One region of the Jeotgalibacillus sp. 10bf12 genome, then DNA from elsewhere that is predicted to be linked to it. Evidence: predicted binding sites of a transcription regulator. Region 1 holds the regulator's gene; each other region holds the start of a gene.
The links. The regulator LexA, encoded in region 1, represses DNA repair genes until DNA is damaged. The targets are predictions, from matches to a motif close to CGAACATATGTTCG.
Positions count from the first base shown of each region.

Region 2: the regulator LexA is predicted to act here: its motif matches at 2,474-2,487, upstream of DH10bf12_RS10385 (YhjD family protein).
Region 3: the regulator LexA is predicted to act here: its motif matches at 3,412-3,425, upstream of DH10bf12_RS08925 (YolD-like family protein).
Region 4: the regulator LexA is predicted to act here: its motif matches at 3,604-3,617, upstream of DH10bf12_RS16070 (type IA DNA topoisomerase).

Region 1 covers NZ_CP200276.1:2,411,285-2,418,906, forward strand. Annotated here, with positions in the region: gene DH10bf12_RS12475 (MerR family transcriptional regulator) at 1-111, shown strand, start outside; gene glnA (type I glutamate--ammonia ligase) at 142-1,476, shown strand; gene DH10bf12_RS12485 (alpha/beta fold hydrolase) at 1,574-2,455, shown strand; gene lexA (transcriptional repressor LexA) at 2,519-3,139, opposite strand; gene yneA (cell division suppressor protein YneA) at 3,298-3,630, shown strand; gene DH10bf12_RS12500 (YneB family resolvase-like protein) at 3,643-4,290, shown strand; gene DH10bf12_RS12505 (DUF896 domain-containing protein) at 4,364-4,597, shown strand; gene tkt (transketolase) at 4,719-6,725, shown strand; gene DH10bf12_RS12515 (YneF family protein) at 6,903-7,124, shown strand; gene DH10bf12_RS12520 (Spo0E family sporulation regulatory protein-aspartic acid phosphatase) at 7,247-7,438, opposite strand.
Region 2 covers NZ_CP200276.1:1,982,061-1,989,682, forward strand. Annotated here, with positions in the region: gene DH10bf12_RS10365 (hypothetical protein) at 1-438, opposite strand, end outside; gene DH10bf12_RS10370 (hypothetical protein) at 515-889, opposite strand; gene DH10bf12_RS10375 (IDEAL domain-containing protein) at 1,032-1,271, opposite strand; gene DH10bf12_RS10380 (competence protein ComK) at 1,480-2,118, shown strand; gene DH10bf12_RS10385 (YhjD family protein) at 2,058-2,453, opposite strand; gene DH10bf12_RS10390 (S9 family peptidase) at 2,616-4,595, shown strand; gene DH10bf12_RS10395 (hypothetical protein) at 4,837-5,151, opposite strand; gene DH10bf12_RS10400 (TVP38/TMEM64 family protein) at 5,679-6,383, shown strand; gene lepB (signal peptidase I) at 6,338-6,889, shown strand; gene addB (helicase-exonuclease AddAB subunit AddB) at 7,173-7,622, shown strand, end outside.
Region 3 covers NZ_CP200276.1:1,692,886-1,700,507, reverse strand. Annotated here, with positions in the region: gene DH10bf12_RS08955 (arsenic resistance protein) at 1-778, opposite strand, end outside; gene DH10bf12_RS08950 (hypothetical protein) at 798-989, opposite strand; gene DH10bf12_RS08945 (hypothetical protein) at 1,124-1,360, shown strand; gene DH10bf12_RS08940 (hypothetical protein) at 1,393-1,791, opposite strand; gene DH10bf12_RS08935 (hypothetical protein) at 1,821-2,426, opposite strand; gene DH10bf12_RS08930 (HAD-IA family hydrolase) at 2,578-3,138, shown strand; gene DH10bf12_RS08925 (YolD-like family protein) at 3,454-3,783, shown strand; gene DH10bf12_RS08920 (SCP2 sterol-binding domain-containing protein) at 3,865-4,185, opposite strand; gene DH10bf12_RS08915 (M48 family metallopeptidase) at 4,309-5,610, opposite strand; gene DH10bf12_RS08910 (hypothetical protein) at 5,787-6,215, shown strand; gene DH10bf12_RS08905 (Zn-dependent hydrolase) at 6,293-6,460, shown strand; gene DH10bf12_RS08900 (Fic/DOC family protein) at 6,453-7,040, shown strand; gene DH10bf12_RS08895 (PAS domain-containing protein) at 7,074-7,622, opposite strand, start outside.
Region 4 covers NZ_CP200276.1:3,086,608-3,094,229, forward strand. Annotated here, with positions in the region: gene DH10bf12_RS16065 (potassium/proton antiporter) at 1-1,379, shown strand, start outside; gene DH10bf12_RS16070 (type IA DNA topoisomerase) at 1,417-3,525, opposite strand; gene DH10bf12_RS16075 (IS66 family transposase) at 3,817-4,191, opposite strand; gene tnpC (IS66 family transposase) at 4,100-5,248, opposite strand; gene DH10bf12_RS16085 (IS66 family transposase) at 5,220-5,420, opposite strand; gene tnpB (IS66 family insertion sequence element accessory protein TnpB) at 5,460-5,702, opposite strand; gene tnpA (IS66 family insertion sequence element accessory protein TnpA) at 5,815-6,141, opposite strand; gene metK (methionine adenosyltransferase) at 6,489-7,622, opposite strand, start outside.

The sequences.
Region 1 (7,622 bases):
GACTTATCAGAGAGTGATTTAAGAAAACTGTTAAAACAGGAAATGATGGGTAATGGCAAGTACAGCAAAAACAGTTTGAGAGCGGGAGATCTTTCAAGATTCTTTCGTTAAAAAATTACATAAAAACAGGAGGAATTACAAATGAGTACGTATTCAAGAGAAGACATTATGAAAATGGCTAAGGAGCAAAACGTAAACTTTATCAGACTTCAATTTACTGATATCCTTGGTACAATCAAAAACGTTGAGATTCCTGTAAGTCAATTAGAGAAAGCATTAGATAATAAAATGATGTTTGATGGTTCATCAATCGAAGGTTTTGTTCGTATTGAAGAGTCAGATATGTATTTATTCCCGGATCTTGATACTTGGGTAGTATTCCCATGGACAGCTGGAGACGGTAAAGTAGCACGCTTGATCTGTGATATTTATAATCCGGATGGAACACCGTTCGATGGTGATCCGCGTAATAACTTAAAGCGTGTATTAACTGAAATGGAAGAGCTTGGATTTACTGATTTTAACCTTGGGCCAGAGCCGGAGTTCTTTCTGTTCAAGCTTGATGTTAATGGAGAGCCAACACTTGAGTTAAATGACAAAGGCGGATATTTTGACCTTGCTCCTACCGACCTTGGGGAAAACTGCCGACGTGATATTGTAATTGAACTTGAAAAAATGGGCTTTGAAATTGAAGCGTCTCACCACGAAGTAGCACCTGGTCAGCATGAAATTGATTTTAAGTATGCTGATGCAGTATCTGCTTGTGATGATATCCAGACGTTTAAACTTGTTGTTAAAACGATTGCAAGAAAACACGGATTACATGCAACCTTTATGCCTAAACCATTATTTGGTGTTAACGGCTCAGGAATGCACTTCAACATGTCTTTATTTACAGAAGGCAAAAACTCATTCTTTGATGAAAATGCTGATAAGCAGCTGAGTGAAACAATGAAGCAGTTCATGGCTGGTATTCTTAAGCACGCTTCAGGGTTTACAGCAGTTACGAACCCTACTGTTAACTCATACAAGCGCCTTGTGCCAGGTTATGAAGCACCTTGTTATATCGCATGGTCTGCAAGAAATCGTAGTCCGTTAGTGAGAATTCCTGCTTCCCGCGGAATGAGTACACGTGTCGAAGTACGTTCAGTTGACCCTTCTGCTAACCCGTATCTTGCTATGGCAGTTATGCTTAAAGCAGGTCTTGATGGGATCAAAAACGGTCTGACTCCACCTGAATCTATTGACAGAAACATTTATGTAATGGATAAAGAAGAGCGTGAAGCAGCAGGTATTAAAGATCTGCCTGGTACACTATTTGCAGCACTTGAAGAGCTTAAGAAGGATCAGGTCATTATCGATGGACTTGGCGACCATATCTTTGAGCACTTCGTTGAAGCAAAAGAAATCGAATGGGATATGTTCCGCACACAGGTTCACCCATGGGAGAGAGAACAGTATTTAGAAATGTATTAATCATTCAGAAACCGGAAGCTGTTCAGCTTCCGGTTTTTTTATGTATAAGGACACTTTTTAAAAAAAATGGGTATATCAAATAGAGGGGGGGATTTTCATGGCAGACACATATAGAGGTTTTAAATCAAAAGAAGGATATAAGAAATATTCGAACGCACAAGATAAAGTAATGGAATTATGGGATATCCCTTATGAAGAAAACACTATTGACACCTCATTTGGAGATGTATCAGTCTTAACTTGTGGTGACCAGGATAAAGAACCGATTATATTTTTTCATGCTTTTGGTTTTAGTTCAGCTGAATGGTATGCAGTAGCCAACAACCTTATAGGCGATTACAGATTATATTTTGTTAATGTACTCGGAGAATTTAATCATAGCAACACGAAAGAACATCTAAATGAACGTGAAGATTACAGTACATGGATTACTGAGCTGTTTGATGCCTTAAATCTTGCAAGTGTTACAATCGTAGGGCATTCAAACGGCGGGTGGCATGCACTGAATTATGCCATTCTAAAACCTGATCGTGTTAAATCACTGATTGTTTTGTCGCCTGCTGCTTCAATCAAAAGAATGAACTTATCTTTCTATTCAAGACTTATGCTGACTAATCTGATTCCCCGGGAGTCAGTGATTGTTAATCATTTTTGCAGGTGGCTGACTGTGAGAAGGCGAGACGAACATGAAAAGCTTTTTAAGCTTTACTATATTGGTCAAAAATATGTCAGCTGGGAATATGTCATGACACCGCCGAAAATGTTTAAAAAAGAAGAACTTGCATCGCTGATGATGCCAGTAAATATTGCAGTCGGCCGCGAAGAAGTGATATATGATCCTTTTAAACTGCTGGAAAAAGCAGAGGATAAGATCAGAACCTGTAAAACTCATATGTTTGAAAGCGGCGGGCATATGCTACCTATAGAATGTCCAGAGGAAGTTGCAATTTATATAAAGAAAGTGTTATCAAACCGGTAATATATCTGGGGAAAATTAAAAAAGCTGAACGCTTTGACGATTATGTCAAAGCGTTCAGCTTTTTTAATGAACCTGTCTGTATACCCCTACAACTTTTCCGAGTATGGATACATTATTAAGAATAATTGGTGCCATAGAGGAATTTTCCGGCTGTAGTCTGACAAAGTCTTTTTCTTTAAAGAAACGTTTAACAGTTGCTTCATCTTCATCAGTCATTGCAACAACAATATCACCATTGTTAGCAGTGTTTTGTTGTTTAACAATTACAAGATCCCCGTCTAAAATTCCTGCTTCAATCATAGAATCTCCCATGATCTCCAACATGAACACGGCGTCATCTGAAGATGCAAGCCTTTCAGGAAGAGGAAAATATTCTTCTACATTTTCAATTGCAGTAATAGGTGAGCCTGCTGTTACTTTACCAACGAGTGGTACATTGACTACGCGTTGAGTTGGAATTTTTTCCTCTTCTAGAGAAATAACTTCAATTGCTCTTGGTTTTGTAGGATCTCTTCTGATTAATCCTTTACTCTCAAGTCTTGCAAGATGTCCGTGCACCGTAGAGCTTGAAGCTAAACCAACAGCAAGTCCGATTTCACGGACGGAAGGCGGATAACCTTTATCCTGAACTTCACGTTTTATAAAGTTTAATATATCAAGCTGGCGTTTTGATAATTTCTTCATATTGCAGCACCTCTTTTCAGTTAAAAACTTTTCTAAATTATAGCATATGGTTTTTAAAAATACAAACATAAGTTCGATTTTTATGTTGACCAAAACAAATGTTCGTATTATACTCGAATTAACAAAAGCGAACACATATTCGATGGAGGCGATCAATAATGACTGCATTGTGGAGAAAATATTCATTTGTTATTCTATTCGTGGTGACTGCACTTTTTTTCAGCTTATTTCTTGTTTTTACTAATACAGCTAATAGTGATGCAACGTATGCAGAAATTACAGTGCAAAAAGGGGACACGCTTTGGGCGTATGCTGAAGAATACGCCAGCCATACTTCTATGACGCCTGAGGGGTTTATAGAATGGGTAACCGAACATAACGGGCTGTCCTCACATCTGATCGTGGCAGGAGAACAGCTGGAGCTCCCTGTACCCGAGGAGGCGTTTAAATTCAGTGATGACGCGATTCACCTGGCATCTGATCGGAAATAAGGAGTGATCGTGTTGAAAGTAATTATTTACTGCAGAGTCAGTACTGAAAAAGAAACTCAGGAAACTTCACTTTCCCGGCAGGAAGATGAATTGAAAATTCTTGCTGATAAAATGAACTATCAGGTCGTTTCGATTATCAGTAAAAAAGAAAGTGGATATGACCTGGATCGTGAAGGTGTTTTTGAACTGCTTGATCATGTACGTTTATATGAAGCAGAAGGTCTTTTGATTCAGGATGAAACCCGGATAGGACGCGGAAATGCAAAGATCGCATTGTTACACACGCTCCAAAAAGAAGGAATAAAGATATATACAATCGCTCATGATGGTGAATTGCAGCTGTCTGAATCAGATTCAATGATCCTGCAGATTGTCAGTATGGTTGAGGAGCATCAGAGAAAACTTCATAACCTGAAGATAAAAAGAGGGATGAAGCGGGCAGTTGAAAAGGGGTTCAAACCTCACAAGAATCTGAAAAATCGCGGGAATAAAGAAGGAAGAGAAAAGATAGAAATCCCTGTAGATGAAATTGTAAGACTGCGCGGTAACGGTCTAACATTCCAGGAGATTTCATCTGTTTTACGCGGGCTGGGTCATCCGGTTTCCAAAGCGACTGTTCATAGAAGGTATACTGAATATATGGATTCAGAAGCGAAGTAAACATATTACTTGTCAAACTTTCCCCTTTCTTTTAACATACATAGAAGCTTACCTGAAAGAAAGGGTGAAAGACATGTTATCTAATGAGAAAATTAAAAGAATTAATGAACTGTCAAAAAAATCAAAAGAAGATACGCTAACAAAGATTGAAGCTGAGGAACAAAGGGCTTTGAGACAGGAATATTTACAGGCATTCAGAGGTTCAATGAAACAGACCATTGAAAATGTGACTGTTGTTGACCCGGAAGGTAAAGATGTAACGCCACAAAAGCTCAAGGATGCAAAAAGCAGGAATAAAATGAACTAATTATCTCCCTATATAGCCCACGGATCTAGAGAATTATGATTAAAAGAAGAGATGTTTGTACATCTCTTCTTTTTTTTTGTACAATAAGACGTATCACGTGAGTTTAGAGAGGATGTAGATGATGTTTAACAAGACAGACGACTTAGCAATTAACACAATCAGAACTTTATCAATTGATGCAATTGATAAAGCGAACTCCGGTCATCCGGGACTGCCAATGGGGGCTGCTCCATTTGCATATACCCTATGGACTCAATTTATGAATCACAACCCGAAAAATCCAGACTGGTTTGACCGTGATCGTTTTGTACTTTCAGCAGGACACGGCTCTATGCTTCTTTACAGCCTGCTGCATCTTTCCGGATATGATTTATCACTTGATGAAATTAAGAACTTCAGACAATGGGGATCTAAAACGCCAGGTCACCCTGAATACAAACATACGAAAGGCGTAGAGGCAACTACTGGACCGCTTGGACAGGGAATTGGTATGGCTGTAGGAATGGCAATGGCTGAAAAGCATTTAAGTGCCAAGTACAACCGTGAAAACCATAATGTAGTTGACCATTATACTTATACATTATGTGGTGATGGTGACCTGATGGAAGGTGTTTCTTCTGAAGCGGCTTCTCTTGCAGGACATCTTCAGCTTGATAAATTGATCGTTCTTTATGATTCAAACGATATCTCCCTTGACGGCGATCTTGACCGCTCGTTTTCGGAGAGTGTTAAAAAGAGATTTGAATCATATAACTGGCAGTATATCCGCGTAGAAGATGGTAATGATGTAGCTGAAGTTGCAGATGCAATTAAAGAAGCCAAAGCTGATACAAGCCGTCCTACGATGATTGAAATTAAAACTGTGATCGGTTTCGGTTCACCTAACAGAGCTGGTACTTCAAAAGCACACGGTGCTCCACTAGGTACAGACGAAGCGACACTTGCTAAAGAAGCTTACCAATGGGAAGCAGAAGAGGCATTTTATGTGCCAGATGAAGTCTATAAGCGTTTTGAAGAGCTTGTTGTTCAAAATGGCAGTGAGAAAGAGAAAGATTGGAATGAAAAGTTTCAAAGCTACAAATCTGCTTATCCTGAATTAGCGCAGGAGCTTGAAGATGCGATTAACGGAAAACTGGCTGACAATTGGGATCAGGATCTTCCTGTATATGAGGAAGGTAAATCACTTGCAAGCCGTGCATCTTCAGGAGAGGTATTAAATGCGATCTCTAAAACTGTGCCAACATTGTTCGGAGGTTCAGCAGACCTTGCTGGATCTAATAACACGATGATGAAAGATGAAGCTGACTTTACTCCGGAAACGCCAGATGGCAGAAATATCTGGTTTGGTGTACGCGAATTCGCAATGGGCACTGCTTTAAACGGTATGGCGCTTCATGGGGGACTACGTGTGTATGGTGGTACATTCTTCGTGTTTAGTGACTATGTCAGACCTGCCATCAGATTATCTGCATTAATGGGTGTACCGGTTACTTATGTGTTTACGCACGATAGTATTGCAGTCGGTGAAGATGGTCCGACACACGAGCCTGTTGAGCAATTACCATCACTTAGAGCAATGCCTGGATTGTCAGTAGTCCGACCAGCTGATGGCAATGAAGTTGCTGCTGCATGGAAGCTGTCAATGGAAGCAACGGATCACCCTACAACGCTTGTATTAACACGTCAGGGTCTTCCGACGTTGCCTGGTACTGCTAAGAGCGCTTATGAAGGTGTTAAAAAAGGTGCATATGTAGTTTCTCCATCCGGCAAGGATGAAGCAGATGTTCTTCTGCTGGCAAGTGGATCTGAAGTGGGTCTTGCTTATGAAGCTCAACAATCACTTCGTGAGAAAAATATTGATGCTGCAGTGGTTTCTATGCCATCCTGGGACCGTTTCGAAAAGCAGTCAGCTGATTATAAGCAGTCTGTTCTGCCGAAAAACGTGAAAAAGCGTTTTGCACTAGAGATGGCTTCACCGCTTGGCTGGGAACGTTATACTGGTGACGAAGGAGACGTACTAGGTATCGATACATTTGGTGCTTCGGCTCCAGGTGGAAAAGTACTGGAAGAGTACGGATTTTCAGTTGAAAACGTTGTAAGAAGAGTGGAAGCTCTGTTACAATCTTAAACAGGTTTTTAAAGCCGGTGAGCATGAAAACTGCTCACCGGCTTTATTTGTGAAAAGTACCTTTAGCTGTTAAAATAAATTTAATATAACTACTCGAATTCTGTAATAAATGATTGTATAATGCGCAGTGTTCTTGTACACTTTTATATGAAAGTAACAAATAGGAGGCAATATGAAATGGAATTATGGCTTGCAATTGTATTAATTGTTGTTGCTTTGCTGGCCGGAGTCGCACTTGGATTCTTCATCGCGCGTAAATATATGATGACTTATCTTAAAAAGAACCCGCCAATCAATGAGCAAATGCTTCGCATGATGATGATGCAGATGGGTATGAAACCGTCGCAGAAAAAAATCAATCAGATGATGAGTGCTATGAATAAGCAACAGGGTAAATAATAAATTAACAGGTACTTCTATCCAATAGAGGTACCTTTTATTATGATCCAAACAAAACCTGCGACATCATTTAGCAGCATCCAAAGGAAATAAAAGAGACCTCCGGCTGACGGAAGTCTCTTTTATTTTGTCTGCACTTCTAGCGCAGCGGGACTGTAAGTGTGTGTTTTCTCAAATTCATTAAGCAAATCGTCAAGCTCCTGTGAGTAACGGACAGCTGAAGGGGATGATAATCCTTCTTGTGCAGCAGTACGTATTAATACCTGACGCTTGTTTTCAATTGCTTCAAGTAGCTTCTTTTGTTGATCCCCCATTCAAAGTCTACCCTTTCATCAGGATCCTCTGTAGCAGGAACCTATACATTATTTGTCATTCAATTAACTTAGGATCTAGTATACAGAAAAAAGGGGAAATTGAAAAGAAATTAATCCCTAATTCCATTATTTTTACAAGCTGATTTGTGACAAAACTATAACGTCTTTAAAATAGTTTTGTACA
Region 2 (7,622 bases), 430 kb from region 1:
TGGGACTCTGTATTCATAGCAGTAGTCTTCTAAACGGTGGAAGAGGTCTTTGTCGTTATATCTATAGAGTTTTGGGGAGCGGCCTTTATAAGTTTTGATGATTGCGGCTTTTGCTGACCAATTCTCATGTGTGAACTGTATCTGACTGACGTCTGAATGGTTCAGTGTTCTGGTGCGGATGCGCCATCTCAACAGATATGTACTGTGAATCAGTTTGCTGCTCTGGATTGAAAAGGTATAGTAGGTAAACAAAAGTAGAAAATAATATAGAAAGATACCCATAAACAAAAAGCGCCAAAAAAGTTCGTCCCATGAGAAATAAAGAAAAATACCCATGAAGAACATAAAGAGTAATGCTAGGGAGCGGGGTTCTTTTGCTTTAAATATTTTTGGGTTTTCCTGAATGTCTGCGGCTTCTGATACATTATTGCTGTACATAACGGCCTCCTGCGAATCAGTCATACTTCAATTCTAACATAACTGGAAACTGGTGGAATGAAAAAAAGAAGGCATCTCAGCCTTCTTTTTTGTCGCTTTGTATAGGCGTGTAGTTCTTAGCACGGAACTGATCCTTCAGCAATTGGATGCTTAGGATCAGGCACAGCATACCAGTCAGCCAGATCAGCCCTGCAACGCCAAGCAGAAAATGAATTTCATCTGATACATTTTCAACTGTAGGGTCATTGAAACCACCGCTAAGACCCATAAAGAAAACAATGTAGGCAATCATCGTCAGGCCAAGGTGGGCAGCCAGCCATAAAAAAGCGGTTTTCATACGCGGAGCGCGTCGGATTGAATAAAGTACAAAAATAATTGCGGCAATCACGGCTGCAACGAATCCCCATTCGATGATGAGCAGGAATGTGCTGTTTAATTCTTCAGTCAGCATGAGCGGGCTCCTTATCATGAATTGTTTTAGATATATCTATTATTCATGATTTTTGCCTGAAATGCCACTATGGAGAGGGCGATTTTATGACAAAAGTTGAACCCCCTGCATGCATGTTACGTGTTTGCAGGGGGCTCAAGTACTACACACCGTGTGTGTCCTCTAATGTATTTAATTCTGCTGAGTACTTCATAAAAGCGTCTTGATCTTTGTTGTCTAACGCTTCATTAATAGCTGTTACAAGCTGTTCCTTGCGATGACGGACAAGAATTTCATTTAATACCATGTCCACGTAAATCTCCATCATCGTCATTTCACTGGATTGTTTCTGAGGGACGGTTGACTCATTCATAAACTCTGCGAACGATTTGTTGTTTTCCATCTTCATCACCTCTGCTACTTTTTTTCATTATAGAGAATATCCGTGAGAATATCAACAGAAAGTTTTAAATTTTTAGATAATATGAATTTCAGGCCGGATTTATGACAGGATGTCCATTACGTCACGAACATATTTGGAAAAAATTATGTATACTTCTGAGTGGCATTTGGTATATGATAATCCCATAAAAATATAAAGGAGTGATAAAATGGAATTTTTGACAGCCCAGGAAACATACACTGTCAGTGCAAGTACGATGATTTTAGAACCAAGGATTGAAGGTGGCGGCTTAACAGGAACGATCATTCATGAAAAAGGAAGATCACCTTTTTCAGTAGATATGAAGCCAATGGAGATTATGGAGCACTCGTGTTTGTATTACTTTTCATCCTACGAAGGGCGTAAAACCTCATCAAGATTCCTCACAAGCTTCAGTCATAAGCCTCCCATCGTTGTTGATCCAATATCAGATATTTATTTCTTCTCAACGCATTCCGACTCCAATAAAAAAAATTATTGGATTGCGCTCAATCACGTTGTCAGTATGGAAAAAAATGATGACCTAAGTAACGAAACGACGCTTACCTTGTCAGGGGACAGAACGATCACACTTCCGATCTCAAGGCGCGCAACGCATCTGCAGTATTTGAAAGCCTCGGTGCTCTCCTTAAAGCTGCATCAAAATATCAATGAAATCCGTGAAAAGTCAGAAGACACCTACAAGTCAAGGCTGAACAAGAAGCGCTTCGGGTTTGCTGAATACCTCGACAGAATTGAACACGCAGATCATGACCGGATCAATCCTGATGACGGTGGCGACATTGACTTCAACCGCCCGATCAGATAATACCTCATCAGGTTCTCAACGTGATTTCTAAGCCGTGGATTAAAATAATTATGCTGTTCTTCATAGCCCTGATACACAAAAAGATACATGGTAAAAGCTTCATCAGATTTTAATTTCACAACTTTCATGTCGTGATCTCTCATATACTTTTTCAAAGTCGCAAGCTCACGCTGAACGGCAATCATCGTTTCTTCGATTAATTCAATATAAGGTCTCGGGAGCTTTACACCACTCTTTTCAATCACAATCTGATCTCGTTCAAGGATCTTCAGTACCATTGGCAGGTAAAAAGCATTCTCCAGCCGGTCCCGATCCTCACCTGGAATCTGTGTCATTGAAATCTCCTCCTGTATTACGAACGTGTGTTCTATATTATTTTACACAGATTTTCTAAAGTTACAACTGTTATTTGTTTGCATTATTCACAAATAAATCTGATAATAGAACAAGCGGTTTATCTCGAAAGCCGAAATATCTGTTTTACCGGAGGAGATTTCATGACACAAAAGCGTAAAATCACAGCAGAAGATCTGTATAAAATCGAATCACTGACTGATCCGAGATGGTCACCGGACGGCAAACAAATTTTATTTGTCAAAACTCATATCAATAAAGAACATACATATGCATCAAACTTAATTTTATATGATCAGGAAAGTGAAGAACTGAACCAGTGGACGTACGGGGACAATAGAGTATCCTCTCCAAGGTGGTCACCGGACGGCAAAAAAGTGGTATTTGTCTCAAACCGCTCCGGCAAAAATCAGCTCTACGTTTTACCTGTGAGCGGCGGAGAAGCGAGACAGGTAACTGATATCGAAAACGGCGCAGGGAATCCGGTCTGGTCACCGTGCAGCGGAAAACTTGCTTTTACAGTGTCCCTTGAACTGGAAGATGTATTAAATGAAGAAAAGAAAAAAGAAGATGAAGACAAAAAGCTGAAGCCATTTGTCACAGACTCAATGAAATATAAAGCAGATGGTGCGGGCCTGCTTGATGATAAGAAGCAGCAGATCGCCATCATTGATCTGAAAACAGAAGAACTGCGCCAGCTGACAAAAGGGAAAGACAGCTATTCACTATTTGCATGGTCACCTGACGGAAAGCAGCTTGCATATGCGACAGATGCTGATGCGGAGGATAAAGACTTTTCATTTAACAATGAGCTATATCTTTATAACCTTCAAGATGACAGTAAAGCGCATATTAAAACGGCTGAGGGCTACGTCGGATTTGCTGCGTGGTCTCCTGAAGGCGATCAGCTGGCATTTACCGCTTCAGGCAGAACCTATGAAAATGCTACGCACAGTGAACTCTGGGTATGGAACCAGTCATCCGGTCGTGCTGAGTGTTTGACTGAAGGAATTGATGCACCGGTCGGAGATTTTGCCATTGGTGATATTCAACAGGGAGCAAGTGTACAGGGTGCTGTCTGGGCTGATAATAACAGCCTTTATTTCGTTATAACAGACCAGGGCAACGTAAACCTGTATTACGCTTCAACAGAAGGGGAAATATACCCGGCTTACGAAGGTAACCATCACGTATACGGACTTGACGTACACGGCGAGTCACAAAAAATAGCTGCTGCGATTAGTACAGTGGAAAATCCGGGAGATCTCCATGTGATTCATGTTCCGACAGGAGAAGCGAAACAGGTGACGCATGTGAATCAGCAGCTGCTTGAAGAGGTTGAAGTAGTAGCGCCTGTAGCCGTCTCATATGAAAGCACAGACGGCTATACAGTTCACGGCTGGTTCATGAAGCCGTCAGGATATAAAGATGGGGAAGAGGCACCGTTGATATTAAATATTCATGGCGGACCTCATGCCATGTATGCCAACACGTTTTTCCATGAAATGCAGCTGCTTGCATCTGAGGGTTATGCCGTACTCTATACAAACCCGCGCGGAAGCCACGGCTACGGTCAGACCTTTGTTAATGCAGTCAGAGGCGATTACGGCGGAGGAGACTACCGTGACCTGATGGCAGCAGTGGACGGGGCACTTGAGCAGTTTGACTTTATCGATCGTGACCGTCTTGGTGTAACAGGCGGAAGCTACGGCGGATTTATGACAAACTGGATCACAGGCCATACAGACCGATTTAAAGCAGCAGTCACACAGCGCTGCATCAGTAACTGGATCAGCTTCTATGGTGTCAGTGATATCGGCTACTACTTCAGTGAGTGGCAAATCCAGGCAGACCTTGGAGATATTGATACACTATGGAAGCACTCACCGCTTGCGTATGCCGACCAGATCAAAACACCGCTATTAATCATGCACAGTGAAAACGACTACCGCTGCCCAATCGAACAGGCAGAACAGCTTTACATTGCACTGAAAAGAAAAGAGAAAAAGACACGCCTTGTCAGATTCCCTGAATCAGACCATAACCTCTCAAGAACAGGGAAGCCTGAACTCAGACTTGAAAGACTGAATCACCTGACAGGCTGGATGAATGAGTATATTTAAATAATTAACAACAATAAAAATGACCTGCAAATCGTATGCTGTTTTGTAGGTCTCTTTTTATTGATATATTGTTTTCCAATGGTTTTATAAGCATATTGGTAATATAATTTGTATTTAGAATTGTAAAGGAACAATAGCCATTGTGAACCTACAATTGGGTGTACATTTTGTATGACAATTTACACTACAATTATTTGCTATTTATTAGCCTTTTCAACTAACTCACTCGTTTGTTGAAGAGTTAAAAAGGAATTTCCCCTATAAAAAATGGAACAAAAACCCCAACTGTAGATGCAACCACAATTACCCAAAATGTTTTTGAGGTTAACCTTTCCTTCCATAATCGCCTTTCTTTTAACACAAAGGAAAATATGATTGTATATAACCCAAAAAGCATAAAAGAGAAACCAAACCACACAACCCAAACATTGCCTATAAATCTTATTTCAGCACCTTCATAAACATTTTTTAGAACATTATCAGTTATTAAAAACCCAACCACTAAGAATAGAATAATTTCAATTATAGTAACTAAATACATTTTCCGTATAGCCATCTCTCCATTTCCCCTCCATAAATAACAAAATAAACTCATAATTATTTTCTGTTCAATTTAACGCAAATATTTCCATTGCCGTACAAATTTATATTAATAAACCTATTACAAAAAGCAACTCGAATTGAGGTGCTTTTTTCATTCAATTTAATACACAATTTTATTGCGATTTCACAAAAAGTACTCGTCAACAAAACCGGTTAACAGATTTGTCTGGATTTTCATTTTAGCTTTGTTAAAAATCATTGTTGTTTCTGCACAGCTGATGATTGCAGCGTAAGGGGGCGGCTCGCAGGAAGGGACGTGTGAGGCTTATGGCGAAGCCTGCGGGCTTACCGCCCGGCCGCGGAAAGCGTCCCCCTGAAGCGGAAATCAACAGCCAACTTTAACAAAGCCTTATTTTTGAGTTGTCATAGTTTGTACAAAACAAAATAAGGGAAAAATATAGCCGTAATAGGCGGTTTTTTCCGGATTATGCTATACTGATAAAAAATAGCCGTCAGTCTATAGATCAGAGGAGCGTTTGAATGACGTTGGAAACTCTAGAAGCATGGTTTACACTTGAAAATCTCCGTGAATTAATTGCAGAGTATCGGGCATTCGGACCGCTGATCGGCTTCCTGCTGCCAGTGATCGAAGCATTTTTACCATTCCTGCCGCTCGTTGCTTTTGTTGTGGCAAATGCGAATGCATACGGTGTGCTATTCGGTATACTGCTCTCATGGGCAGGCGCTTCAGTAGGCGCATTAATGGTCTTTTGGCTGCTCAGACGCTTTGGCCATCTGAGGCTGTTTTACTTCTTAAGTAATCAAAAGCAGATCAGAAGGCTGACAACCTGGGTGGAACAGCATGGATTCGGTCCATTGTTTCTGCTCCTGTGTTTTCCTTTCACACCGTCAGCGCTGGTTAACGTGGTAGCTGGATTATCACGTATCAGCTTCATGCAGTACATGCTGGCTGTTGTAACAGGAAAACTCGTCATGATTTCTACGATTTCATTTATCGGTGCAGATATCGTTTCACTGATTCGCGAGCCGATCAAAACAGCGATCGTGCTTGGCGTGATTGTTGTGTTATGGCTGGTAGGAAAAAGAGTAGAGAAAATGATCAATAAAAAAATGGAACGTGACATATTGATGCACGAGCGTCATAGAAAGTCTGCCGGGAATGAAAGGTTGGAGAATAGATGGAATCGTGGAAAAAGGAAAGCTTCGAATGGCTCAAAGCATTAGCAGTAGGAGTCGTCATTGTACTTGTAGTCCGCATTTTTCTTTTTTCAAATTATGTTGTAGAAGGTGTATCCATGCAGCCGACACTGCAGGATGGCAACAAGCTGGTCATTAATAAAATCGGTTATCAGATCGGGGAATTCGACAGATTTGATGTGATCGTTTTTCATGCAAGTGAAACAGAAGATTATGTAAAAAGAGTGATCGGGCTTCCTGGAGATGAAATCTCTTATGAAGACGATCAGTTATATATTAACGGAGAATATTATGAAGAGCCGTACCTTGAGGAATTCCGTACAGGGGAAGGCCGTCTGACAGGTGATTTCACCCTCGAAGAATTAACAGGTGAATCAGAGGTGCCTGAAGGTCAGCTGTTTGTACTTGGAGATAACCGTCAGGAAAGTCTCGACAGCCGTATCTTCGGCTTCATCGACCAGGACTCAGTCGTCGGCAAAGTCAACCTCAGATACTGGCCGCTGAACGAACTTGATGTAAGATTCTACGAGTAATTAAAAGAGTAGATTAAGTAATAAAGAAACCTCAGGTGAACGTAGCGTAAGGCGGCGATTCCGGGACGATAAGTTGGAAGCTGAGACCCCGCAAGGCGAATCCTGAGGAGGCTCAGCAACAACCGTCCGGAAAGCGCCCGCCTGAAGCGCAGTGAACCGGTTATAAGGCCGGACTTTACACAACCAAGTGTAAAGTCCGGCCTCTTTTCATTTCCCCATCACTTTTCATTAACCGCCAGTTGTAAGATAATAGCTATATGCAAATGACAAAGGAGGCACAATCATGCCGCTTGTGATCAAAACAGGACGTTCCGGAACCGGTAAAACAGATCGAATCATGAGTGAAATCACCGAAAAGGTCAAAAAAGATCCGTCAGGTGATCCGATTCTCCTGATTGTACCTGAACAAATGACCTTCCAGTCAGAATACCGCCTTGCGGTTGAAACCGGTGGGATGGTCAGGGTACAGGTGCTCAGCTTTACGCGGCTGGCCTGGAGAATTCTTCAGGAGACAGGAGGAGCTGCACGAATACATATTAATCATACAGGCGCCAGTATGCTTGTCAGAAAGCTGATCAATGAACAGAAGGATCAGATGGTCATGTTTGGCCGTGCTGCAGGGAAACATGGCTTTGTCGGTCACGTTGAAAAAATGCTGACAGAGTTCAGAAGGTACTGCATTCAGCCTGAGGATCTGCTTGAGAAAACAGCTGAAATGAGTGAAACTGCACCA
Region 3 (7,622 bases), 720 kb from region 1:
TCATTGTAAGACTTACTCTGTCTGCTGCAGGCAGTTTGCACACTTGTCCTGCTTTACGGCTGATGAAGAAGTTAACGATGAAAAAAATTGCGAGCGGTGGCAGGATCTGCAGAAATACCACTGTATTCTCAAGAAGCATGCCTCCCTGCGCTGCAAACATGGCAATAATGGCCAGTCCTAAAAACGCTACAGGAAGATTTTGCAGCAGATCAGATTGAAGCGAACGCTTTCCTGTTAATATTTTCTTCGTTAAGGCCGCTGCTGCAAACGGCACGAACAACACCCATATGATACCTTCAACCAGATAGGAAGCATCCACCGTTTCACCAGTTCCAAAAAATATCAACAAATAAACCGGCAGGAGGATCACCTGCAAAATCAGATTCAGCGGCAGAATTGATGCTGCGAGGGCTGTGTTCCCTTTTGCCACACCGGTAAAAACCAGATACCAATCTGTACATGGTGTGACCAGCAGCATGATCAGTCCGATCGCAAGTGCAGGCTGATCAGGGAAAAATACGATTGTCAGTATCCAGGCAAAAAACGGCGTCCATACAAAATTGATGAGTATCGTGCTCATGCTGAATATTTTGTTTTTAAATGAAGACTTTATATCTTTTAAAGGAATCTGCAAAAACGTCAGATAGATCATAAAAGCAAGAAGCGGCAAAATCAGCCCTTCTGCAATCGAACCGGCTCCGTTCAGCTGACTGAAAATCAATCCAATTACAACAGCTCCTAAAATAAAAAACGTATACAGTTTTTCAAACCATTTCATTTCAACTCACACCTGACCATTAAATCGAATCAAAACCATCCCTGAATACTCTTCCAAACAATCTAAGCAGCAAGTATACCAGACGAAACGGCAAAATGATCAGCTCCGGAACCCAGATCAGGATATCCGTCACGATGTCCCAAAAGCTGTACTTCCCTTCTTCTTTGCGCTTTTTTGATTTAGCTGCTTTATTCTCCCGCCACTTTTTCATGACCCGCACCCCGTCTTTCCATTCGTTTTTACTATATACGATTATTAAGGTGAAGTGTTTCAAAAAAATGGTGAAACCTGAATGTCTTTGAAGACGTAGATCAGTTAGTGAATTTTTTCGGGGGAGTGAATGAAATGAGTAAAATCATTACAAGTGTATTGAGCGGCATTGTCATTATTGTTGCAGCTTACAGCTTTTTTACAGGCGACCGTTCTGTCGTTCCGTTTTATATGTTTCCGCTTGCGCTGTTGTTATTAATCACCGGCGTTGAACGATTAAAAGATAACAAAATCTTTTTTGGCACCGTATCAATTGCGGTATCTGTTTTTGTGTTTTTCGTTGCAGGATACGTCTCAATTACAGGACTTTAAAAAACTGTCTTCGCATGATTGCTTAGACAGTTTTAAGGTCCAAATCCGTAATAGGTCAGGACAAATCCGAACATCGCTATGTATCCGCCCGCGATAAATGCTGCGACCAGCAGCACTTTCATCAGAATCCGCGAAGCTGTTGATTGAAACCTTCTATTCACCCATTTAAAACCTTTATTTGAAAACAGGATAATGAGCGGAATAATATATAGATATGCGAATGTTGCAACCCAGTTAAACATCACAGCAAACCCACCGTCAACCGGTCCGTCAAAAAGCTGATAACGGCTGTTAACCACATATCTGCCAGCTAAAAATACAACAGATAGCACGGAAAAGTAAGTCATCACAATAATTAGAAGCTTCCTGCCTTCTTTTTTGAAAACAAAAAATAAAAGGAGCAGCAGTACGCCTAACATTGCGGCTTTCATCAATAAATCAATCCATACATAAGAAATAATTACCTGCTCCCTTCACTGACTTCCTCATTGTATCTTTCAACAAGCTTATTGCTGTCATTTGTTCCATACGCTTCTTCAAGCTTTGGTTTCAGCTTTTCCCACAGTAGGTTTTTTTCATATACATCGAGATCAAACCCATGGTTCAACTGCTCTACCGTTAGCCCTAGCACATCAGCATAAGCGAGCTGGAGCGGCGACTCAAATGACTGCGTAATATTATCAATATACTGATTTAACTCTTCTTCACTTACAGTTACGCCATATTTCGTTTCAGCGATTTCTTTCCAGACCTTATCTTCAGCTAAGCGTTCTTTTGCAATCTTGATAATCTCTTCTTCTGTCAGATCATCAGCATAATACAGCGCTTCTTCAGAAAGCGTTCTGATAATCCACTTCTTAAGATCACCTTCCGCTTCAAAGTCTTCTGCCTTTTCCATCACATGGCTCAGCTTATTGTAGAAGTCATCCTGGGTAAATGAATCAGTCATCACAGACAGTTCTTCGTTACTTTTCATTTCAATATCAGCTACTGCACTTTCTTCCGGGGCACATCCAGACAGGAAAACTATTGCGGCAATGAACAACAGAAAAATTTGTTCCTTCATAAGTTGATATGCACCTCCATATAAATAGCGATTCGACAAATAGAGACTTAAGTCCTTCTTATTTTAAACAAAAATATGAAAAATGATTCACCTTCTACAGTATGATAATATTTACGTTAAATAGCGTTCATGAATAGAAAGGAAGTTACATATGAATATACTTTGGGATTATGATGGTACTCTATTTAACACTTATCCGGCTTATGCGAAGCGGATGAGTCAAGTGTTGGACGGGAAAGTGTCTGAGGCTGATTGTTATAAAGAGCTGAAAATTTCCGCAACACACGCAATCACAACGTTTCGTATGACTGAATCACAAATTGAGGAATATAACAACTTAATCAGTGCAATCAGTCCTGTGGAAATGCCGCCGTTTGAACACGTTGAAGCAGTTCTTAAGCAGGCTGACTGTAACGTGATCATGACGCATAAAGATCAGGCAGGTGCCTATAAAGTCCTTGATTATTACGGTTTCACAAAGTACTTTTCCGAAATCGTTACAGCTGATCACGGATTCCCGCGTAAGCCCGATCCTGCATCATACAAATACCTGCACGAAAAGCACCACATTGATCTTGCAGTCGGTGACCGTGAACTTGACATTATTCCGGCAAAACAGCTCGGCATGTATACCTGCCTCTTCCAAAACAACAAACCCGCCGACTTTCACCTAGAGGATTATCGGGACTTTTTTAAAGTAGTGTTATTTTAATGGAGTATAGTGACGAAGGTATTAAAGTATCAACATTTAGTCATCGATCACTTTGATTACTCGTTAAGCGGAGCGGAGCGGAGGGCGGGGACTCCAGCGGCGGAAAAGGGACAGGTGAGACCCTGGAATGCGAAGCATGTAAGGGGCTCACCGCCCGGCCGCGGAAAGCCTCCGCCCGAAGCGCAGCGAAACGATTTAATAGCAAACACCTGTATTTCCAGTCCCTCACTCCAATCAAATTTCTAAAACCCATCACTTACCTATTTACAAAACAGAACAAACGTTCCTATAATGTTAGAAAGGAGCGTGAACAAAATGAATAAAGATCGCGGCACAATTAAGTGGACTTCGATGATGCTGCCTGAACATGTGAAAATGCTGAAGGACTTTTACGAAGAAATGGAACAGGAAACAAAACCGGAACTCGATGAACAGATGTTTGACATGATTTTTCTCGGGATCCAGGAGGCCCTGGAATTCCGTCAGAAAGTTGATCTGAAAATTTTTGAACACAACAGACGTGACAGCGTAAACGGGATCATCACATTAGTGAATTATCAGCAGCGTTACTTACTGATGACAACCTCTGACCATATGAAAAAGACCATCCCCTTTGATCAGGTGATTGGTCTTGAGGTTGTGTGACAGCGCAACTGTATGAATAGGGCTCGCTGCACATCAGGTGGACAGCAGTGAGCCTCTTCGTTTTAAAACTTTGCTGAAATGTTAAAACGTATACTCACTCAACAATGATTCAAGCTTCAGGGCGTAGCCCATTTTCCCATCAACTTTCAACTTCCCAAACATAAACGCACCTGAAGCACTCAGGTCCCCTTCAATCATTTTCACTAAGTCTTTTTCACTCAGCTTCAATGTACAGTTTGGCTCAGCCGCTCCCGCTTCTTCAATCGATGCTTCCCCGTGTTTTAAGACCAGCTGCTTAGCTTCCCCTTCTTTCAGCTGGAACTCATAGCGAACGTTTTCATTCTGAATTGGTTCCGGATTCGCGTTCATTGCTGTTGTCATTCTTGACCACACTTCTGACATGTTCATATCCCCTTTGTCTGAATGTAATGAATACTCATTCATTTTACCACAAGGAAATCATTCCGGTATGTAAATCATTGTCTACAGCAAAAAAGGTGAGACACAGTTGTCTCACCTTCTATTTTACTCTTCAATCCATGTATTAAAATCCTGCCCTGTTGTTGCACTGATATATTCAGCAGGTGTATCGCCGTTCGGGTCTTCCATGTACGGGTCTGCCCCATATTCAACCAATAACGCTGCTGACTCCCGGTCCTCATAGCTGACTGCTGTCATCAGCGGTGTTGAATAGTTATCCATTGTATTTGGATCTGCTCCGGCATCAAGTAACAATCTAATCATTTCAGGATCCATATTATAAGCTGCATAGAGTAAAGCAGTCGTCCCTTCGGTGTCCGCTGCATCTACTTCAGCGCCTTCATTAATCAATGCAGCCACTTCATCTGTTTCACCCATTGATGCAGCATCCAATAATGGCGTCATGCCCATATCCATCTCATCGTACTCTTCATTAAACGGATCATCTGCTGCCAATAAATCATCCGGCAGTAAAGAAGCGAACACAACGCCTGCCAGCGTCATTGAAACAATGACTGCCACATACGCACCCGCAAGCCCACCGAACAGAAGTCCTGCACCAAGCATAATTCTGCCTGGCTGCTGAGTGTATCTATAGGTAGTAGAAGGATTCATAAAGCGTTCGACTGACAAAATTCTTTTCGGTAAGAGCGGGTGTGTTGAAAGCACTTCGCTCAGCCATACAGCCCCGTTTGACTCTGAATGAATCTGTTCAAGGTAAGCATTCTCATCCACTTCACGATACATCACTTTCCCAACACCAAGTAAAGTCAGTGCGCGTTTTGCAGCACCTGCATCCCCAATCTGATAGGCTGCCTCTCTGTCACACGTATACTCGCATGAGCGGCTGTAGGCCTGTGATAAAAACGGCACGAACTGCGCAGGCAGTACAAGAATGTTTTTCCATATGTGATTGCGTTTGATATGAGCGAGCTCATGCGCAATGATAAAGTCCAGTTCTTCCTGTCCATTTTGTCTTGCAAGTTCAAATACTTCTGAGTAGAGCACAATCATATTGCGTCCGAAAAACCTTGTAGCAAAAGCGTTCAGTGCCCCTTCTGACTGAATGACAAAAAAATCAGGCACTTTCTTCAATCCCATTTCTTTTGACAACACAACGGCACGCTCATAAACATCGGGAAATTGTCTTTCACTGACCCTTACACCATTTCCCCGGATCGACCCAAGCATTAATGCATTTGTGAAGAGCACAACGGCAAGAATAGCAAGCGCAATCCCGATTCCGATAATCGAAACAGCTGCTGCAATATAGACCAGCACGCTGAATATGGCTGACAGTATAAAATACACTGTTTCTCTTTCTGATTTGATTCTTTGTTGATTCAACGGTCTTCCCCCTGTATATGTATGAAATTGTAAAGCATTTCTAAATATTAGCTGATCGACTTAAAAATTACAATATGAAAATAATATTTTCATGTGGGCACGTGAGGACTTAATGATTTTTCTATTTGTGATACGATAAAAAGATAGAAAATTAAACTGAAGATTTGAGGTCTGTCATGGAACATATCAGAACAAGAACAAAAAGAGTAACGAAAAAAGGTGTAGTCGGCATTCAAAAATATGATATTCGTAAAAAAGACAATACCTATTATGTCTTTTTTAGTTCAAAATCCCAAAACAGCCATTATTACAGTGAAGAAGAACTCATGGGGGAGTATGCTTCACTTGATGAAGCACAGGCTTACCTGAAAGAAAAAATGGGTGCTTTTGATTCAAAGCCGCTATCATTTAAAGTCGGGTTCAGTATTGCCAACCTGATCATATCAGTGGTGCTCGGCTTCTTTGTCTATCAGTTCAGCGAAAATGCCCTTTTAGCAGGCAGTACATCCGCTGATACTGCCCAGATTGCAGGCTTGATGATCGGCATTGTTATTACCTTTATTTCGCTAATCATCATCAACCGGATTTTAAGCAGGATTAGCTGATGAAATTGCTTATGTGACAGGCTTTTCATGATATAATATAAGTACAGGAACTCATAAAAAGGTGGAGGAATTGCTGAATGAAAGATGTCAAAATTGAATCACCGGAGTTTAAAAGGATCATGAAAAATCTGCATCTCGAAAACCTGTCTCTGAATGAAGGTTTGCAGGAAAAAGTACTCGAGACAATTAATGCAGATAAGCCGATAACACCTTCAGTGATTAAGGACCTGCTGTCACGTGGATAAGTATATTAGCAGTGAAAATGATGATTTCCTGCTGAAGTACAACCTGCTTGGGGTTAAAAATGAGGAAGCACTGATGGAAGCGGAAGCACTGACCTTTTCGCTGCGTGCTGCAGAGTTTGTAAGAAAACAATACACGGTCTCATCATTTACAATACAGAGCTTTAAAGACCTGCACCGTCATTTCTTTCAGGATATTTATCCTTTTGCCGGAAAGTTCCGGACCGTGCAGCTGATGAAAGGAAATACGCGTTTTTGTCAGGCACAGTATCTGGACTCTTATGCAGAACAGATTTTCAATGAGCTTGCTGTTGAAGAGGCATGGACGACGCTTGATACAGCAGCCAGAAGACTTTCTTACTTCAAGTCTGAGCTGAATATGCTTCACCCGTTTCGTGAAGGTAATGGCCGGACGATCCGCTCTTTTCTTCATGAGTATGCACGCTCAAAAGGCATTGAATGGCAATATGATCAGCTCGACAGGACTGAGTATATAGAGGCGATGATCCGTGCAGTGACAGACCCTTCCGACCTGGAGCTATTATTTAAGCAAACAATCAGTTTTACTGATCATTCAATATAAAACGTTCAGCATGTAAGTCAGCTGAACGTTTTTTTAATATGGCAATATAAGCTCTACGATTGTTCCCACACCAGGCGTACTTGATATACTCAGCGAACCATGATGAAGTTTCATGATATTTTGACACATTGGAATACCAAGTCCGTTTCCGGTCTGCTTTGTTGTGAAAAAAGGAGTATCAATTTTCTTCAATGTTTCTTCACTCATGCCTTCCCCGTCATCCTTGACCACAATTGCCATCTTTCTCTCTTCATAACGGAATGAGACATGAATACGTCCGCCCTGTTTCATCGCCTCAATGGCATTTTTCAGGACATTCATCACAACCTGCTTAATTTGATTTGATTCACACATCACTTCAGCAGAAGGATTTTTCACGTCACAGCTTAATTCTATATTTTTCATCGACAGCTCCGGCTGAAGAAACAAGCAGACGCTCCGGACAAGTTCTTCAATGGCAACAGGCTTTACTTCTGTCTTCTTCGGCTTTGCAAGCATCATTAATTCATTCACTGTATATTCAATCCGGTCAATTTCCGACTTCAGCACAGTGATATAAGCTTTTTTATCCGCTGCTGTTTC
Region 4 (7,622 bases), 680 kb from region 1:
TTATTGTTATTGGAATGATTGTCGGCAGTGACGGTCTGGGCATTGTATATTTTGATGACGCAAGAGCTGCTCAGTTAATCGGAATCTTCTCTCTTGTCATCATATTATTTGAAGGTGGTATGCAGACAAAATGGCAAACCGTTCGTGCTGTTGCCCTGCCATCTCTCTCACTTGCCACGCTTGGGGTTATCTTAACTTCAGGTATTGTCGGGTACGCTGCTTACTTGATCTTTGATGTAACGCTCCTTGAAGGTTTGCTGTTTGGGGCAATTGTCGGCTCTACAGATGCTGCAGCTGTTTTCTCCGTGTTAAAGGAACGGAATATCAAAGCGAAAATGGGGGCCACACTCGAAGCCGAATCGGGGACCAACGACCCGATGGCTGTCTTCCTTACGCTGTCGTTCATTGAATTAATCTCAAATGATGATTCATCTATATGGGGTCTGATTCCTTCATTCATACTTCAGATGGGTGCCGGTCTTGCACTCGGGCTTATTCTCGGGAGGATTGCATCTTTTTCCCTTAACAGGATCAAGCTTGATTCAAGTGGACTTTATCCTATCTTTTCTGTTGCATTTGCATTACTCACCTACAGTATTACTGCCATTGTTGGCGGCAGCGGATTTCTGGCTGTATACGTTGCAGCTCTTATTATCGGCAACAATGAATTAACTTACCGCTACTCTATTTTTCAGTTTAATGAAGGTTTCGCCTGGATGTCTCAGATCCTCATGTTTATTATTTTAGGACTTTTAGTTTTCCCGGGTCAGTTATTTTCAATCGATATTGTCATCAGCGGTCTGATTCTTTCAGTCATTTTGATTTTTATTGCACGGCCAATTGCCGTTTTCTTATCCGTTGCAGGAATGAAATACAAAATGAAAGAACGAATCTTTATTTCCTGGGCCGGTTTAAGGGGAGCGGTGCCAATTGTGCTTGCGACCTTCCCGGTTGTGGCAGGTCTTGAAAATGGACAGCTGTTTTTTAATGTTGTGTTCTTTATTGTCCTGACATCCACACTGCTTCAAGGTTCTACGATCTCCTATGTAGCAAAGAAGCTGAACCTTGTCGGCCCGAAGAAAGATACGCCTCACCATTCGCTGGAGCTTATTTCGATCGGTAAAGCCAATGCCGAGATGATTCAGTTCCATACGAACAGAGATGTAGCAATTGTCGGTAAAAAACTTAAAGATCTCAAATTCCCGCATCAGGCTACAATCAGTGCAATCGTCCGTAACGACCAGCTGATCAGCCCTTACGGTGAAACACAGATCAAAGCAGGAGACTTTCTTTATATACTTGTGAATACAAAGCATAAGGATGAAGTGAAGAGACTGCTTGAAGAAAAGAAAAAGCCGCAGGAAACTGCCGGCAATTAACAGAAAGCGGATGAGGTGATGCCCTCATCCGCTTTTCTTATTTAAACGCCATCTCTATCTTACCGTCCTTCAACACTAGCCGGGCGCTGAACGTTTTTCCTGCTTTACTTTTAAACCCCTTTATCATCCCTGTTTGTCCTTTTTCACATAAAGCTTTGATCTGCACATCTGAAATCTTCTTCTTCAGGAGCATTTTTGGTAGTGTTTGTCTACAGCCCTGCTTATAGTCACTGCATCCAAAAAATCCACCCTTATCGACCATAACTCCTTTTTTACATTTTGGACAGACTGGCATGACTGATGATTTCTTTTGAGTGTTACCGCCAGTGGCTTTCACATTCCCCATCTGTTTAGGTGCCTCAGTGATCATATGCTGAATAAATTTTGCAATGTTATTGAGGAAAGCCTCCTGACTGCCTTCTTTTCTGCCGATTTTCTTTAAATAGGTTTCCCATCTCGCTGTCATTTCAGGACTGCTGAGCAGGGTGCCGCCAATTACCTGGCAAAGCGTCACACCTTTATCGGTCACGGTAACCGTGTTTTTTGTAACTGAAATATACTGTTGTTTTTTCAGAGTGTCTATAATTGAAGCACGCGTTGCTTCTGTACCGATTCCTTCAACTTCTTTCAGCATCGCCTGATCCTGTTCATCCTCAAGCATTTTTCCTGCCGTTTTCATCATGGTAATCAACTGACCTTCAGTATACGGTTTAGGGGGTTTGGTCATATCATCTTTTATATTCACAACAGATGCGATCACATCCCCTGTTTTCAGCGGAGGAAGAATCGTATCTTTTTTTGCGGTCTCACTGAAAAGCTCTTTCCACCCGCGTTTTTTCTCAACCGTTCCTTTTACACTGAAAATCAGCCCCTGAATATCCACATCCACCTGCGTTTCTTCATAATGGTAATCCTCATGAAACATCGCAAGCGTACTGCCGAGAATTTCGTTATAAATATTTTTTTCCATCGGCTTCAGTTTTTCAATCCGGTCTTTTGTCAATACTTTCTTTGTTGGAATGATTGCGTAGTGCTCCTGCACCTTACTATCCTGTACATATTTTGGCCGCGGCTTCGGGTGAGCTGTCTCAAATGAAGTTCCTGCAGCAGCTTTCATCGATTCAAGCTGACCTGATAAATACCTGAATTCACTCATCGTAATGAACTGACAGTCCGTTCTCGGGTAGGATACGAGTTTCTTTTCATATAAATCCTGTACAGTTTTCAGCACATTTGATGGACTGTATTTGTAACGTCTATTCATTTTTGCCTGAAGTGAAGACAGACTGTGAAGACTCGGCGCCTGCATTTTCTTGAGTTTTTTCTCAGCATTTACAACTGTTCCTTTTGATTCGGCTGCATGTTCAATTCCATGCTGCTTAAGTAGTCCTTCTGCTTCTTCTTTCTTTTTAAATGTAGTCTTATGCTTTGTCTGAAATGCTTTTCCGCTTTCTTTATGATCAGCCAGCAGCTGGAAAAACGGTTCAGGTTTAAAGTTTTCAATCTCATGCTGTCGCTGCCAGATCATATATAGGGTTGGTGTCTGAACACGCCCGAGGCTGAATGGACCATCAACGCCTCTTTCCTGTAAAAGTAGGGTATAGAGCCTTGAGATATTCATGCCTACGAGCCAGTCACTCACCTGTCTTGTCTGCGCTTCATCATACAGTGAGAGATAATCATCTCCATTACGCAGCTCCTGAAACCCTTTTCTGATCACATCTTTTTCAAGCGAGTTAATCCATAAACGCTTTGTCGGCTTATGCATCATGCCTGCCTGCTCGATAATGGAGCGTGCGATATTCTCCCCTTCTCTGTCACTGTCAGTGGCAACTACAATCTGATCGGCTTTTCTGAGAAGGCCTTTGACAATATTAAACTGTGCACGCTTAGCATAAGGTACGGTGAATTTAAATTCTTCCGGAATCATCGGCAGCGTATCAAGCTTCCACCGCTTCCATTCCGGCTTATATTTCTGAGGTTCCTCTAATGAAACTAAATGTCCGAAGCCCCACGTAATCGCCGCTCCTCCCGGGAACAGTGAATCTTCTATATGAAAATAACCATCTGTTTTTCTGGATGTCTGAAAAGCATCTGCATAGCTTTTCGCCTGTGAAGGTTTTTCTGCGAGAATGACTGTAAACAAAGGAATTCCTCCTAGTATTGGTCCGAAGCATCAATCGGGGATTTGTGACCTTATCATATCATGGTGCGGATGAGATGGCGAACACTTATTCTGGGTGTGGCGACTCGGCAACAGTGGTTCGGAGAATAGTGGTCGATGTTCTTAGCATACACGTCTTTGTTCAAAGAATAGCAGGTGGTGTTTGGAGAAAAAACGGTGTGATTCGTAAGCGTCAAAGCAAACACACATTGATTATTTTGATGATGATATTTGAGGCAACAGAAAAGCCGTACCCTTCGGGACGGCTTTTACTTAATGCTTGTTTACTTTTTCAATTCGACAGTGATCAGGTATTTGTTTAGACCACGGCAGAAACTGATCCAGATTCTGCTGATCAGACAGATTTGTGTTTGGCATTTTTTCAAATAAATAAGTGAGATATTCAAACGGTTTTAGATCATTTTCTTTAGCTGATTCGATCACACTGTAAATAAGTGCGCTGGTATCTGCGCCTTTCATCGAATTCGAAAACAACCAGTTTTTTCGGCCGATCACAAAAGGTTTGATACTACGTTCAGCTAAATTATTATCAATTTCAAGTCGACCATCTGAAAAGGGGGTAAGCAAAGCATCTTTTTGATTGAGTGAGTATACAATGGCTTCGCCCAAAGGGCTTTTCGGCAACACAGTTGGACGAATTTTTTTCAGCCACTCGAAGTAAGCCTCCGCAATTGGCAGGCTTTTTCTTTTTTCGAAGCTGGTGACGTTTATCGCTATTTAAGTTCAGCTCTCGTATTTCTTTTTCAATCTTATACAGCTGCCCAATTTTTTGAACTGCCTGTTCAGGGAGGTTTAACAGTTCCCCTTTTTTCTTCGGGGCACTCTTGGCAGCTTTAACAAAGTATCTTCGCGCATGCGCCCAACAACCTGACAGTTTCACGTTCGCAACTTTGTGATAGCCTGCATAGCCATCCACATGAAGAAATCCTTTGAAGTCTTTAAGAAACTCCTTCGGATTTTTTCCGGCACGAGTGGTTTTATAATCGTAAACCACGCACGGAAAAGAAGTCTGACCAGTCCGATAGAGCCACATATAAGAAGTTGATGAAGCTGCACGACCTTCTTCGTTCAGCACTTGAACAGACGTTTCATCTGCATGTAAGACAGCTTCCTTCATCATTTTAGCCTTCATCTGTGTCACTAATGGTGATAACCATTGATCAGCCCCATAAACTGCCCAGTTCGCCATTGTCTGTCTCGAAAGAGGAATCCCCTGTTGTTTAAAGAGCTGTTCCTGACGGTACAGAGGGAGACCAGATTGATATTTTTGGGTCAGCACGTAAGCCATCGATGAGGCAGATGCCATGCTTTTAGGGTAGACTGATGCCGGTTTTGGCGCTTTGATAATAGGTGTTTCAATCCCAGATTCCTGACACTGACGGCAAGCATATACTTCTTGCGCGTGTTCAGTGACTTTGACACTGGCCGGAATAATTTCAAGTGTGCGGTTTGTTTCTGTCGTCATAACGTGTAGGTCATGCCCGCAGCTTTCGCAATTTCGTTCAGCTTCAGGTAAATGATAAGTGACTTTTTCAACCGGAAGGTTCAGTTCATGTGATGAACGCTTTCGCTTGTTTTTTTGAGTGCTTGAAACGAGATCGCTTTCGTTTAACTGTGGTTCTTCATGTGCTGAATCTTGAGTGATCTCTACTTCATTAAAAAAGTGGAAGTTCAATCTGACCATCGGAGGTATTCGTCTTTTCACTGGAACGGCCGAATTTCTCGGTTTGAAGCTGTTTGAATTGGCCTTCATACCAAGAGACAAGAGCTTCGAGCTCTTCGTTACGCTTTTCCAGTTCATGAATGCGGTCTTTATTTGAAGTTTTAGGATGAGAAGGTGTCGTTTGTTTTTTCATACCCCTAGGGTACGACACCTTCTGTCTGAGGTCTACCCCTTATATAACTTTCATGCCGGAAAGTTTCGGATGAACTTTTCCATCTTCAATCGTCAGTCCTTCTAACAACCACTTTAACTGTTTAGGGTTCAGAGAAGTGGTTTCATCTTCACGCCCTTCGGGCCAACGGAATCGGCCATTTTCAAGTCTGCGATAATACAGCCAAAAACCATTGTGCTCCCAGTGTAGAATCTTCACTTTATCCCGTTCACGGTTACAAAACAAAAGATATCTGAAGAACACGGATCTAATTCAAACGTTTCCTGTACGATGGCCGCAAGACCATCAATGGATAATCGCATATCTGTCACGCCTTGAGCGAGGTATATATTGCGTATAGATTCCGGTTGAAGAATCATGGCGTGATCACCTCCAGCAGTTCAGTTAATAATTCTTTATCAAATCCCGGAGGGATCACAACTTTATATGGCCCTACGTGCAGGTCGAGCTTCGTAGTAGGGGATTGCATATTGATTTTTGCCCATCCAGTTGGACGTTCCTGTTGGATATCCTCTGGCCGGTAAGTCATTCTAAAATAATGAAGCTGACTGTACGTGACTTCATCCCGAGTCTCGCAAAATGCTTTTAATGATAAGTCACTTTCACGCCACTCTTCATAGATACGCGACATCTTTTCTACGTATCCACTTGGCACGTGATTTGAGCTTTCTTTTACATCCATTCAATAACCACACCTTCCATATAACCAATGTGTTCATAGGATAAGAGGCAGTCGGTGTACCTTTCGAAGAAAGGAGCATTTCATCTGGCTTAAGATCCGTTTGAAATGTCTATGTGAAGAGAAAGTAGAAAAAATCGTAGCTTGATTGAACACGTTCGTTACATATTTGATTTCCTTCATTTTGTCACGGAAGGTTACACAACAGAAGGTGTGGTTCGTTTGACGCTTACTGTGATTCAAAGAAACTCACACCATGTTCTTAGAATAGTGAAATTTGATCTATGCCCATTCAACAAAAAATCCGGAATATATCATAACAGATATATTCCGGACGGATTGTATTCTTATTATGCGTTAGCATCCTTCTTCAACGCATCTGCTTTATCTGTTCTTTCCCATGGAAGGTCAAGATCATTACGGCCGAAGTGTCCGTAAGCAGCTGTCTGCTTGTAGATCGGACGGCGAAGGTCAAGCATTTTAATAATGCCTGCAGGACGAAGGTCAAAGTGATTACGGATCAGATCCACAAGTGTATCCTCTTCCACTTTACCAGTGTCAAATGTATTAACAGAAATTGATACAGGCTGCGCTACGCCGATTGCGTATGCAAGCTGTACTTCACATTTATCAGCAAGACCTGCAGCAACGATGTTTTTCGCTACGTAACGTGCAGCGTAAGCACCTGAGCGGTCAACTTTCGTTGCATCCTTACCAGAGAATGCACCGCCGCCGTGACGCGCATATCCACCGTAAGTATCAACGATGATTTTACGGCCAGTCAGACCGGCATCTCCCTGAGGTCCGCCAATAACGAAGCGCCCAGTCGGGTTAATGAAGTATTTAGTATCTTCATCAATTAGCTCTGCAGGAACGACATGGTTAATTACGTGTTCCTTCAGGTTACGCTGAATACGCTCAAGGCTGACTTCCGGATGGTGCTGCGTTGAGATAACGATTGTGTCTACGCGCACCGGCTTGTCATTTTCATCATATTCAACTGTCACCTGCGTCTTACCATCAGGACGAAGGTATGGAAGAATATCTTCTTTACGCACTTCAGTCAGACGGCGTGACAGTTTGTGAGCAAGTGAGATTGGCAGTGGCATCAGTTCAGCTGTTTCGTTATTTGCATAACCGAACATAAGCCCCTGGTCGCCTGCACCAATTGATTCGATTTCCGCGTCAGTCATCTGGCTTTCACGGTCTTCTAGCGCACGGTCAACTCCTGCTGCAATGTCAGGTGACTGCTCATCAATAGAAGTTAGTACTGCACAAGTATCCGCATCAAAACCATATTTAGCACGTGTATAACCGATTTCTTTGATCGTTTCACGTACGATCTTAGGGATATCTACATACGTAGAAGTTGAGATTTCTCCAGCTACCAGAACAAGTCCGGTTGTAACAGAAGTTTCGCATGCCACGCGGGCATTCGGATCATCTTTCAGAATTGCATCAAGAATTGAATCAGAAATCTGATC